2 regions of the Oerskovia sp. USHLN155 genome follow, and region 1 is predicted to be linked to the other one. Evidence: predicted binding sites of a transcription regulator. Region 1 holds the regulator's gene; the other holds the start of a gene.
The links. The regulator Rex, encoded in region 1, represses fermentation and respiration genes when NADH is low (regulators of the CRP and FNR family bind a similar motif). The targets are predictions, from matches to a motif close to CTTGTGAANNNNTTCACAAG.
Positions count from the first base shown of each region.

Region 2: the regulator Rex is predicted to act here: its motif matches at 1,903-1,922, upstream of adhE (bifunctional acetaldehyde-CoA/alcohol dehydrogenase).

Region 1 covers NZ_JBBCXG010000007.1:85,331-91,207, forward strand. Annotated here, with positions in the region: gene WFH32_RS11425 (acetoin utilization protein AcuC) at 1-983, shown strand, start outside; gene WFH32_RS11430 (30S ribosomal protein bS22) at 1,176-1,274, shown strand; gene WFH32_RS11435 (HAD family hydrolase) at 1,464-2,273, opposite strand; gene WFH32_RS11440 (glutaredoxin family protein) at 2,380-2,715, shown strand; gene WFH32_RS11445 (redox-sensing transcriptional repressor Rex) at 2,811-3,512, shown strand; gene WFH32_RS11450 (YceI family protein) at 3,714-4,265, opposite strand; gene WFH32_RS11455 (MarR family winged helix-turn-helix transcriptional regulator) at 4,462-4,971, shown strand; gene WFH32_RS11460 (histidine phosphatase family protein) at 5,063-5,752, shown strand; gene WFH32_RS11465 (TlpA family protein disulfide reductase) at 5,805-5,877, shown strand, end outside.
Region 2 covers NZ_JBBCXG010000003.1:323,610-329,486, forward strand. Annotated here, with positions in the region: gene WFH32_RS06225 (prolyl oligopeptidase family serine peptidase) at 1-1,786, opposite strand, end outside; gene adhE (bifunctional acetaldehyde-CoA/alcohol dehydrogenase) at 1,975-4,680, shown strand; gene ligA (NAD-dependent DNA ligase LigA) at 5,037-5,877, shown strand, end outside.

The DNA.
Region 1 (5,877 bases):
CCGCCTACGTCGCCGCGGTCCACGCCGCCTCGGAGCACGGTGTCGAGAACCCCGCCCTGGGCCTGGGCACCGAGGACGACCCCGTCTTCGCGGGCATGCACGAAGCCGCGGCCCGCATCCTGTCCGGCTCGTACGAGGCCGCCGGCGCCGTGTGGTCGGGCCGTGCGCTGCACGCGGTCAACATCGCCGGGGGCATGCACCACGCCCAGCGCGGTGCGGCGTCGGGCTTCTGCATCTACAACGACGCCGCGGCAGCGGTCCGCCGGCTGCTCGACGACGGGGCCGAGCGTGTCGCGTACGTCGATCTCGACGCGCACCACGGCGACGGGGTCGAGCAGGCGTTCTGGGACGACCCGCGGGTCCTGACCGTCTCGGTGCACCAGAGCGGCGCGACGCTGTTCCCCGGCACGGGGCACGCCACCGACACCGGTGGGCCAGGGGCCACGGGGACCGCGGTCAACGTCGCCCTGCCTCGCCGCACCGACGGCGAGCGCTGGCTCCGGGCCGTGGACGCCGTGGTGCCGCCCGTGCTCCGGGCGTTCCGGCCCCAGGTGGTCGTGTCGCAGCACGGGTGCGACGCGCACGGGCACGACCCGCTGAGCGACCTCGACGTGAGCGTCGACGCGCAGCGTGCGGCCGTGCACTGGGTCCACGAGCTCGCGCACGAGCTCGCGGAGGGCCGCTGGGTAGCCCTGGGCGGGGGCGGGTACTCGGTCACGTCGGTCGTCCCGTACGCCTGGTCGAACGTCGTGGCCGAGGTCGTGCACGCGCCCGTCGCCCCCTCGACGCCCGTCCCGGGCGCGTGGCGGGACCACATCAGCGCGGTCGCGCACCGCGAGACGCCCGCGCTCATGGGGGACGGCGACGTCGACTTCACGCCGTGGGGCAAGGGTTACGACCCCGAGGACGAGGTGGACCGCGCCGTGGTCGCGACCCGCAAGGCCGTCTTCCCGCTCCTGGGGCTCGACGCGCACTTCGACTGACCTGCGCCTCGCCGGGTGCACCCCCGTGCGCGCGGCCCGACGACGTCACCCGGCGTCGATTTCGGGCCACCCGCCGGGAGCAGGTAGTCTAGGAGACGGACTTTTTCTCGTGTTGGTCGGTTCCCGATCAGCCGTGGACCACCATGATCGGGGCGATCCCGATCGCACACCGATCCAGCATTGTGAGGACCCATGGGCTCCGTCATCAAGAAGCGCCGCAAGCGTATGGCCAAGAAGAAGCACCGCAAGCTGCTTCGCAAGACGCGCCACCAGCGTCGCAACAAGAAGTAGCAGCGCTGCGCGGTCACGCGCAGGTTGTCGCGAGAGCCCGGAACCCCCAGGGGTGCCGGGCTCTTCGCATGCCTGGAGCACGCCGGCCGGGTGGCTGGCTCGCCGAGCGTGCAGCCCGGGTGGTCCTGGGAGGCCCGTGGCAGCCTGAACTGCACGCTCGGCGGGGCGCCCGGGCCGGGCGAGGGGGCCTCAGAGCCCGGCGCGGCCCTTGATCGAGCGTCGGATCGATCGCAGCACGAGGCCCAGGACCCACGCGGCCCCGGCCCAGCTCGCGGTCTTGAGCCCTCGGCCCGCGACCCGCCGCCGGCGCCCTCGGAACTCGCGGATCGGCCAGCCGACGTCCTTGGCGTGCCGGCGCAGGCGCGCGTCGGGGTTGATCGCGCACGGGTGGCCGACGGCCTGCATCATGGTCACGTCGTTGAGCGAGTCGCCGTACGCGTAGGACGCCGACAGGTCGATCCCGTGCCGTTCCGCGAGCTCCCGGACGCCCGCGGCCTTCGCCCGCCCGTGCATCATGTCGCCCACGAGCCGCCCGGTGTACAGGCCCTCCTCGTGCTCGGCGACCGTGCCCAGCGCCCCCGTCGCCCCGAGACGACGCGCGATGAGCTGCCCGATCTCGAGCGGGGTCGCGGACACGAGCCACACCTGGTGGCCGGCCGCGATGTGCTCGTCGAGGAGCTTCTGGGTGCCGGGGTAGATGCGCAGCGCGAGGACCTGGTCGTAGACCTCCTCGCCGATCGCGACGACCTCCGCGACCGAGCGGCCCGCGACGAGGTCGAGGGCCCGGGTGCGGACCTGGTCGATCTGGCGCTTGTTCTCCCCGAGCAGGAGGTAGCGCGCCTGGTGGAAGGCGAACGTCACGAGGTCCGGGGTGGAGAAGAAGCCCCGCTGGTACAGCGCCCGCGCCAGGTGGAACGAGCTGGCGCCGCGGATGATGGTGTTGTCGACGTCGAAGAAGGCTGCCGTGGGATGGGTGGACCCAGGAGCAGACGTCGGCATGTCGTCCACTCTATCGGCGCTCGCAGACCCTCGCCGACGGCGCCCACCGGGCAGGGTCGCCGGCCGGGCGGCGTGAGGGGGTGTCCGAGATGCGTAGGCTGGGGTCGTGAGCCCCGCAGATCCCGCCGCAGGACAGGTTCCTGAGACCGCCGCCGGACGTGACGCAGACCAGGCCGCGAGCGCGCCCGCGCGCGTCGTGCTCTACGGCCGCGTCGGGTGCCACCTGTGCGAGGAGGCCCGCGAGGTGGTCGGGGCGGTGTGCGCCGACCAGGGCGTGGGCTGGACCGAGGTCGACGTGGACTCCGACCCGTCCGGCGCCCTCGCGGCGCAGTACGGTGACTACGTCCCCGTCGTGACGGTGGACGGCGTCCAGCAGGGGTTCTGGCAGGTCGACGGAGCGAGGCTCGCCAGAGCGCTCTCGAGGCGACGCGCCACCGGCTGACGTTCCGTCCCCGGGCGCCGAGCCTGGGATGATCCGAGACAGCAGGACAGCGAGAGCGTCAGCGACGACGACACGACGAAGCATGGGTGGTTCGGGTGGCAGAGACCCTGGGTGATACCGGTATTCCTGGCGCGACCGTGGCGCGACTTCCCGCGTACCTGCGCGCGCTGCGCGACCTCGAGGGGCGAGGCGTCGAGACGACGTCGTCGACCGAGCTCGCGGAGCTCGCGGGCGTCGGGTCGGCGCAGCTGCGCAAGGACCTGTCGTTCCTGGGGTCCTACGGCACGCGCGGGGTGGGCTACGTCGTCGACTCGCTCGCGACCTACATCACCTCGGCCCTGGGGGTCGAGGACGAGCACCGGATCGCGATCGTCGGCATCGGTTCCCTCGGGCACGCGCTCGCGAACTACTCGGGCTACGGCACGCGCGGGTTCGAGGTCGCGGCTCTGCTGGACGCCTCGCCGGACGTGGTCGGCACCGAGGCCGCGGGGCTCGTGATCGAGCACGTCGACGCGCTCGAGGAGGTCTTCGCCCGCGAGAACGTGACGATCGTCGTCCTGGCGACTCCGGCGCACGTGGCGCAGGACGTCGCCGAGCGGGTCGTCGAGGCCGGTGTCCGGGAGATCCTGAACTTCGCGCCGCGTGCGCTCCAGCTCCCAGAGGACGTGATCGTGCGGTCGGTCGACGTGGGCAGCGAGCTGCAGATCCTGGCGTTCCACGCGCAGGCGCGCGCGCTCGCGAACCGCGGCAGGGGCGAGGAGGGCCAAGGAGCCGAGACGCGGAGCGCGGGCGCCTAGCCCGACCGCTCGTCACAGCACAGGAGCCGGGGGCCCCGGGCGGGGGGGCGGGGCGCGGGGGCCCCCGGCGCCGCGCCGCGCCGCGGGGGCGCCTCGCCCGCCCGCTCCACCCCCCACCGGCGCCGGCGCCCGGTCCGGGGCCGCCGGCTCCTGGCGTACCGGTCCGCGTCAGGGACGCGGAGGCCGGTCAGGGGCGGAGGCTCAGGCCTGCTTGATCGCCGAGAGGTCGAGCGCGATCTTGATCTTGTCGCCGACGAGCACGCCGCCGGCCTCGAGGGCCACGTTCCAGGTCAGGCCGAACTCCTTGCGGGAGATCTCGGTCTCGGCCTCGAACCCGGCGCGCGAGTTGCCGTACGCGTCGACGGCGGTGCCCGTGAACTCGGTCTCGAGCTTGACCGGCTTGGTCACGCCGTTGATGGTCAGGTCGCCCGCGATGACGAAGTCGTCGTCGTCGGCCTCGACGGCGGTCGAGACGAAGTTCCAGGTGGGGTTCTTCTCGGCGTCCCAGAAGTCGGCCGACTGGAGGTGGCCGTCGCGCCCTGCGTCGCCGGTGTTGACGGACTTGGCGTCGATCGCCGCGACGACGTTGGACGACTCGACGTCGTCACCGATGTTCAGCGTGCCCTCGGCGATCGCGAGCGAGCCGCGGACCTTGGAGATGCCTGCGTGGCGGACCGTGAAGGTCGCCTGCGAGTGCGAGGGGTCGATCGCGTAGGTGCCTGCGGTCAGTCCGGCGGGAAGGGTCGTGGCCATGGGTGTTCTCCTGTGGAAGTCGTGGTGCGTGTGCGTCAGGCGCGCCGTCCGACGAGCCATTAGTTGAAGATTCAACTTCATACGATCGCATCAACGCAAGCCCCCGTCCCTCTATTCCCTGGTGAGCGAACCTGTTCCCGGATGGGAGACTGGGGCGGTTGTTCGGACGGTGGGGGCGTGGCGGATGAAGGCGGAGATGACGGTTCAGCAGGACAGGCGCGCGGTCGCGCCGCAGGACGCACCCTGGCTCGACGAGGGCCAGCAGCACTCGTGGCGCCAGTACCTCGACGGCACGGCGCGGTTCGTCGAAGCCCTGAGCAGGGACCACGAGGAGCACTCGGGCCTCACGCTCGGCGAGTACGAGCTGCTCGTGCGGCTCTCCGAGGCCCGCGACCACACCATGCGGATGTCGGCCCTCGCCGACGGCCTCGCCCGGTCCCGGTCCCGCGTCACGCACACCGTCCACCGCATGGAACAGCGCGGGCTCGTCCGCCGGTCCGCGAGCGAGACCGACCGTCGCGGTGTGAACTGCGTCATGACCGACGCGGGCTACGCCGAGCTCGTCGCCTCCGCGCCAGGCCACGTGCGGGCCGTTCGCCGCTTCATGGTCGACGTCCTGACCCCCGAGCAGTTCCGCAACCTCGGCGAGGCCATGGCTGCGATCGCCGAGGCCTGCCGGGTCGTGGACGAGCGCGAGAACCAGTAGTCCGGGACTTCCCGGCGCCCGGCGGGCCTGTGTCCGGGAGCACGCCGCCCCGGTGCACCGCGCGCGGAAGAACTTTGGGACACTGGTCCCCATGGTCGCAACCACGGTCCACCTCATGCGTCACGGTGAAGTCTTCAACCCGGACGGCATCCTCTACGGTCGAATCCCCGGCTACCACCTCTCGGAGCTCGGGCACACGATGGCGCGTCGCGTCGCGGGACACCTGTCGGGCAAGCCTGCAGAGGGCTCGCCCGCGCTGCCCGACGACGTCGCCCCCGAGCCCTTCGACGTCGCCCTGGTCATCGCGTCCCCGCTCCAGCGGGCGCAGGAGACCGCGACGCCCGTCGCGGAGGCCTTCGGGCTGCCGCTCGGGACGGACGAGCGCCTCATCGAGGCCGGCAACCACTTCGAGGGGATGAAGTTCGGCGTGGGCGACGGCTCGCTGCGCCACCCGGGCCACTGGCCCTACCTGTGGAACCCGATGCGTCCGTCGTGGGGCGAGCCCTACAAGCAGCAGGTCGCGCGCATGCACGCCGCGATCCACGACGCCCGTGCCCAGGCCGAGGGGCGCGAGGTCGTGCTCGTGAGCCACCAGCTCCCGATCTGGATCTCCCGCCTGGCCTTCGAGGGCAAGCGCCTGTGGCACGACCCGCGCAACCGCCAGTGCTCGCTCGCGTCGCTCACGTCGCTGCGCTTCGACGGCGACCGCCTCGTCGGCATCCACTACACCGAGCCGGTCGCGGACCTGCTGCCCGGTGCCGCGAAGGTCTCGGGCGCGTGAGGCACCAGCGGCTTCTCAGGTTGTGCCCAGGCAGGTGGGAGACAGTGCTGCCATGATCCGCCCCTTCCGTGCCCGGCCGGGTCGCGCCCGCGCGACCTCCGGGATCGTCGCTCTCGTCTCGCTCG
Region 2 (5,877 bases), on a different contig from region 1:
TGTTGCCCGCGAGGAGGCCGCCGTTGCTGCGGCCCTCCATGCCGAGGTGCTCGGGAGTCGTGATGCCGCGGGCGACGAGATCGCGCGCGACGGCCGCGAAGTCCTCGTAGGCCTTGTGACGCTTGGCCTTGAGGGCGGCCTGGTGCCAGGACGGGCCGTACTCGCCGCCGCCGCGGATGTTCGCGACGACGTACACGCCGCCGTCGGCGAGCCAGGCTCGTCCGAGCCCGCCCGAGTAGCCCGGGGTCAGCGAGACTTCGAAGCCGCCGTAGCCGTAGAGCAGCGTGGGAGCGGCGCCCACGGGGGCGGCGCCGGAGCCCGCCTCGGCGGCGGCACCGGAGTCCGGGCGGACGAGCTCCTCACGCCCGACGACGAAGTACGGGACGCGCGTGCCGTCGTCGGACACCGCGAAGTGCTGGTCGATGACCAGGCCTGAGGCGTCGAAGAAGGCGGGGCTCGACTTGAGCACCTCGGGCTCGGTGCCCGCGCCCACCGACAGGAGCGAGAGCGTCGAGGGCGTGAGGTAGTCGGTCGTGACGAGCCAGACGTCGTCGCTCTCCTCGGAGTCCACGGCGCCCACGACGACCGTGCCGATGGTCGGCAGGCCGGGCAGCTCGCTGCGGGGCCATCCACGGCCCGGTGCGTCGGCGTCCGCTCCGGTGTCCGAGGAGGGCGGCGTCAGCACGTGGAGGCGGTTCTTGACGTCCTCCAGGACGTTGACCACGAGGTGGTGCGCGGTCCACGTGGCCCCGGCGAGCGACGACGTGGGCGTGGGCTCGAACAGGACGGTGAAGCCGCGCGCCCCGGCGAGGAAGTCCTCGAAGCGGGTCGCGAGCAACGACCCCGCGAGGTAGGTGGTGCCGTCGACGGTCCAGTCGTCGCGCAGCTCGACGAGCATCCACTCGCGCTTGACGCCGACCTCGGCCGAGCGCGGGACGTCGATCTTGACGAGGCGCTGCTCGGGCGTGCCTGCGTCCTGGACGAGGTACGTCTCGCTGTCGTAGAACGCGATCGAGCGGCCGACGAAGTCACGCTCGAAGCCGGGCGAGTGCGTGCGCCAGCCGAAGATGTACATGTCCTCGGGCTCGCCCTCGTACACGACCGAAGCCTCGGTGACCGGGGTGCCGCGGCGCCAGCGCTTGACGATCCGGGGGTATCCCGAGGGGGTCATCGAGCCCGGTCCGAAGTCCGTGAAGACGTACACCGTGTCGGTGTCGATCCACCCGAGCCCACCCTTGGACTCCTCGCGGTAGAACCCGCCGTCCTCGGGAGCGACGAACTGCTTCGTGACGAGGTCGAACTCGCGGGTCACGTCGGCGTCGGACCCGCCGGGGGACAGGTCGACCAGGGCGTGGCGCCACTCGCCGCCCGGGGTGGGGCGCAGGACGCTCGCGCCGTGCCAGACCCAGCTCTGCCCCTCGGCCTCGCCCAGCGCGTCGAGGTCGAGCACGAGCTCCCACTCGGGGTGGTCGGTGCGGTAGGAGTCGAGCGTCGTGCGGCGCCAGACGCCGCGCTCGTGCTGCGCGTCGCGCCAGAAGTTGTAGTAGTGCTCGCCGATCTTCGAGACGTCGGGGATCTTGTCGTCGGAGTCGAGGACCTCACGGACCGCCTGCTCGGTCCGGGCGAACTCGCTCGTGGCCTCGATCGTCGCGGCGGTCTCGGCGTTGCGGCCCTGGACCCAGGTGAGCGCCTCGCGGCCCTCGACCTCTTCGAGCCACAGGTACGGGTCGTGCGGCGTGGTCGGCTGTCCGGTGGGCGCGTCGGTCACGACGTTCTCAGCACTCATGCGAACACACTAGGCGACCGATCCGCGGTACCGGGCATGCATAGATCTTTGGGGGGAGCGGCTCGCGCGAGGTGCGTTCCAGGTCACACACCGACGACACTTGCATCTATCCGTACCTTGTGAAAGTATTCACAAGCAAGGGAAAGACACCACGCAGACCCGGCCGCTCGGGTCACTGGAGGAGCAACGTGAGCAGCACGAGCAAGGCCCCTGTCAAGGCCCCCGCCGGAGTCACCGAGATCGACGCCCTCGTCGACCGTGGCCTCAAGGCGCTCAAGCAGTACGACGCCTTCACCCAGGAGGACATCGACCGCATCGTGAAGAAGGCGTCCGTCGCGGCGCTCCACGAGCACGGCCGCCTCGCGCAGCTCGCGGTCGAGGAGACCGGGCGCGGCGTCTTCGAGGACAAGGCCACCAAGAACATCTTCGCGTGCGAGCACGTGCCCAACTCGATGGCCAACCTCAAGACGGTCGGCGTCATCGGGCGCGACGAGCTCACGGGCATCGTCGAGATCGCCGAGCCGGTCGGCGTGGTCGCGGGCATCACCCCGGTCACCAACCCGACCTCGACCGCGATCTTCAAGTCGCTCATCGCGCTCAAGACGCGCAACCCCATCATCTTCGCGTTCCACCCCAGCGCCCAGAAGTGCTCGGTCGCCGCAGCCCGCATCGTGCGTGACGCCGCCGTGGCGGAGGGCGCCCCCGAGGACTGCATCCAGTGGGTCGAGCAGCCCTCGCTCGAGGCCACGTCGGCGCTCATGAACAACGACGGCGTCTCGCTGATCCTCGCCACGGGCGGCAACGCCATGGTCCGCGCCGCCTACTCGGCCGGCAAGCCCGCCCTCGGCGTCGGTGCGGGCAACGTCCCCGCCTACATCGAGAAGACCGCCAAGCTCGGACGCGCCGTCAACGACGTGGTCCTGTCCAAGGGCTTCGACAACGGCATGGTGTGCGCCTCGGAGCAGGCCGTCATCCTCGACACCGAGATCTACGACGCTGCCCTCGCCGAGTTCGCCCACATGCACGCCTACCTCGCGAACCCCGAGGAGAAGGCGATGCTCGAGCGCTTCATCTTCGGTGTCGAGGCCGGCGGCGCGAACTGCGCCGGTGCCAAGCTCAACGCCACGATCGTCGGCAAGAGCCCCCAGTGGATCGCGGAGCAGGCAGGCTTCTCGGTCCCCGACGGCACCTCGATCATCCTCGCGGAGTGCAGCCAGGTCGGCCCCGCCGAGCCCCTGACGCGCGAGAAGCTCAGCCCCGTCCTCGCCGTGCTGCGCGCCGAGTCGACCGACCACGGCATCTCGCTCGCCGAGCAGATGGTGGAGTTCGACGGCCTGGGCCACTCGGGCGCGATCCACACCGAGGACAAGGACATCGCGGAGGAGTTCGGCCAGCGCGTCAAGGCCGTCCGCATCCTGTGGAACCAGCCGTCGGCTCTCGGCGGCATCGGTGACATCTACAACGCGCTGATCCCGTCGCTGACGCTCGGTTGCGGCTCGTACGGCCACAACTCGGTGTCGAACAACGTGTCGGCCGTCAACCTCGTCAACGTCAAGCGGATCGGACGTCGTAACAACAACATGCAGTGGTTCAAGATCCCGCCGAAGACGTACTTCGAGCCGAACTCGATCCAGTACCTGGCCCAGATGCCCGACGTCGAGCGCGTCACCATCGTCACGGACAAGGTCATGAGCCAGATCGGGATCGTCGACAAGGTCCTCGACGTCCTGGGTCGTCGCCCGAACAAGGTCTCGATCCAGATCATGGACCAGGTCGAGCCCGAGCCGAGCGTCGAGACGGTCGAGAAGGGCGCGGAGATGATGCGCGACTTCAAGCCCGACACGATCGTCGCGATCGGCGGCGGGTCGCCCATGGACGCCGCGAAGGTCATGTGGCTCAAGTACGAGCACCCGGAGATGGCGTTCTCGGACCTGCGCGAGAAGTTCTTCGACGTCCGCAAGCGCGCGTTCAAGTTCCCGACCCTGGGCGACCTGGCCAAGCTCGTCTGCATCCCGACGTCGTCGGGCACGGGCTCGGAGGTCACGCCGTTCGCGGTCATCACGGACCACGCGACCGGGTACAAGTACCCCCTCGCCGACTACGCGCTGACCCCGTCGGTCGCGATCATCGACCCGGTCCTGACCGCGACGATGCCCGCGAAGCTCGCGGCGGACTCGGGCTTCGACGCCCTGACCCACGCGACCGAGGCCTACGTGTCGGTCTACGCGAACGACTTCACGGACGGCCTGGCGCTGCACGCGATCAAGCTGGTCTTCGAGCACATCGAGGCCTCCGTCACGCAGGGCGCGGCCGCCCCCGAGGCCCGCGAGAAGATGCACAACGCGGCCACGATCGCCGGCATGGCGTTCGGCAGCGCGTTCCTCGGGATCGTGCACGCGATGGCCCACACGGTCGGCTCGACGTTCGGTCTGGTCCACGGCCGCACGAACGCGATCTTCCTGCCGCACGCGATCCGCTACAACGGGCAGATCCCGACCAAGGTCACGGGCTGGCCCAAGGCGGAGAAGTACATCGCGCACGAGCGTTACCAGCAGATCGCCAAGCACCTGGGCCTCCCGGCCTCGACGCCCGAGCAGGCTGTCGAGTCCTACGCCCGGGCCGTCGAGGAGCTGCGCGCCAAGGTCGGGATCGAGCGCTCGTTCAAGGAGCAGGGTGTCTCGGAGCGCGAGTTCATCGGAGGCCTCGACGCCCTGTCGATGCGGGCCTACGAGGACCAGTGCGCCCCCGCGAACCCGCGACTGCCGATGCTCGAGGACATGAAGGACATCATGGTCGCGGCGTACTACGGCACGAGCCGCGAGGAGGTCCGCGCGGAGCGCAAGGCCACCGAGGAGGCAGCCGCGCTCGCCGCGACCGCCAAGTCCTCGAAGTGATCTGGGCGCCGGCGTCCGGGGAGCAGCCCGGACGCCGGTAGCCCGCACGACGACCCGAGCGGTACGGGTCACGGTCGGGTGGCGCGTCCTGCCGGGTGGCGCCACTCACCACGGGCCCGAGGCATCCCCCTTGGCCTCGGTCCCGCTCGCAGCGCCCCCGCGTCCTCCAGCGCGGGGGCGCTGCTCGGCGTCCGGGCGGGCGCGGGACGTCTCCCGTGCCCGACGGCGGAGCTCGCCTCGTGCGCCCGGCGAGGGTCCCCGAGCCGGGCCGGTGGGCGCGGGCGAGCGGCGCCGTCGGGCAGGACGCGCCGCCGGCGGGACGCGCGGCTGTCGGTGGGGCGAGCGATGATGGGCACGTGAACGACGCCACCCCGCCGCACCCCGCAGCCAGCCCCGACAGCACGAGCACGGCCCGCGCGGCCGCCGACACCGCCGTCGCCCCCGATGCCGCCCCGGCACTGGACGAGGCCGGCGCACAGCGGCGCTGGGCCGAGCTCGTCGCCCAGGTCGAGGCCGACCAGCGGGCCTACTACGAGGCCGACGCCCCCGTGTCGTCCGACGCCGAGTACGACGCCCGCATGCGCGAGCTCGAGGCGCTCGAGGCGGCGCACCCGGCCCTCCAGACCCCCGAGTCGCCCACGCAGCGCGTCGGCGGGCGTGCCGCGACGGGCTTCGCGACCGTCGAGCACCTCGAGCGCATGCTCTCGCTCGACAACGCGTTCTCCGAGGAGGACCTCGCCGCGTGGGCTGCGCGCGTGCACCGGGATCTGGGCGTCTCGTCCGAGGCCCCCGTGGAGTACCTGTGCGAGGTCAAGATCGACGGCCTCGCGATCGCGCTGCTGTACGAGCGGGGGCGCCTCGTCCGGGCGGCGACCCGTGGCGACGGGCGCACGGGCGAGGACGTCACGGCCAACGTCCGCACCATCACGAGCATCCCGCAGCAGCTCGCGGGCGACCCGGCCACGCACCCCGCGGTGATCGAGGTCCGGGGCGAGGTCTTCCTGGGGGTCGAGGACTTCGCGGCCCTCAACGAGGCGCTCGTCGCGGCCGGGCAGGCGCCCTACGCCAACCCGCGCAACACCGCGGCCGGCTCGCTGCGCCAGAAGGACCCGGCCGTGACCGCGAGCCGCAACCTGCGCATGTACGCGCACGGCGTCGGGGCGCTCCAGTGGGAGGAAGGCGAGCACGCCGAGCTCG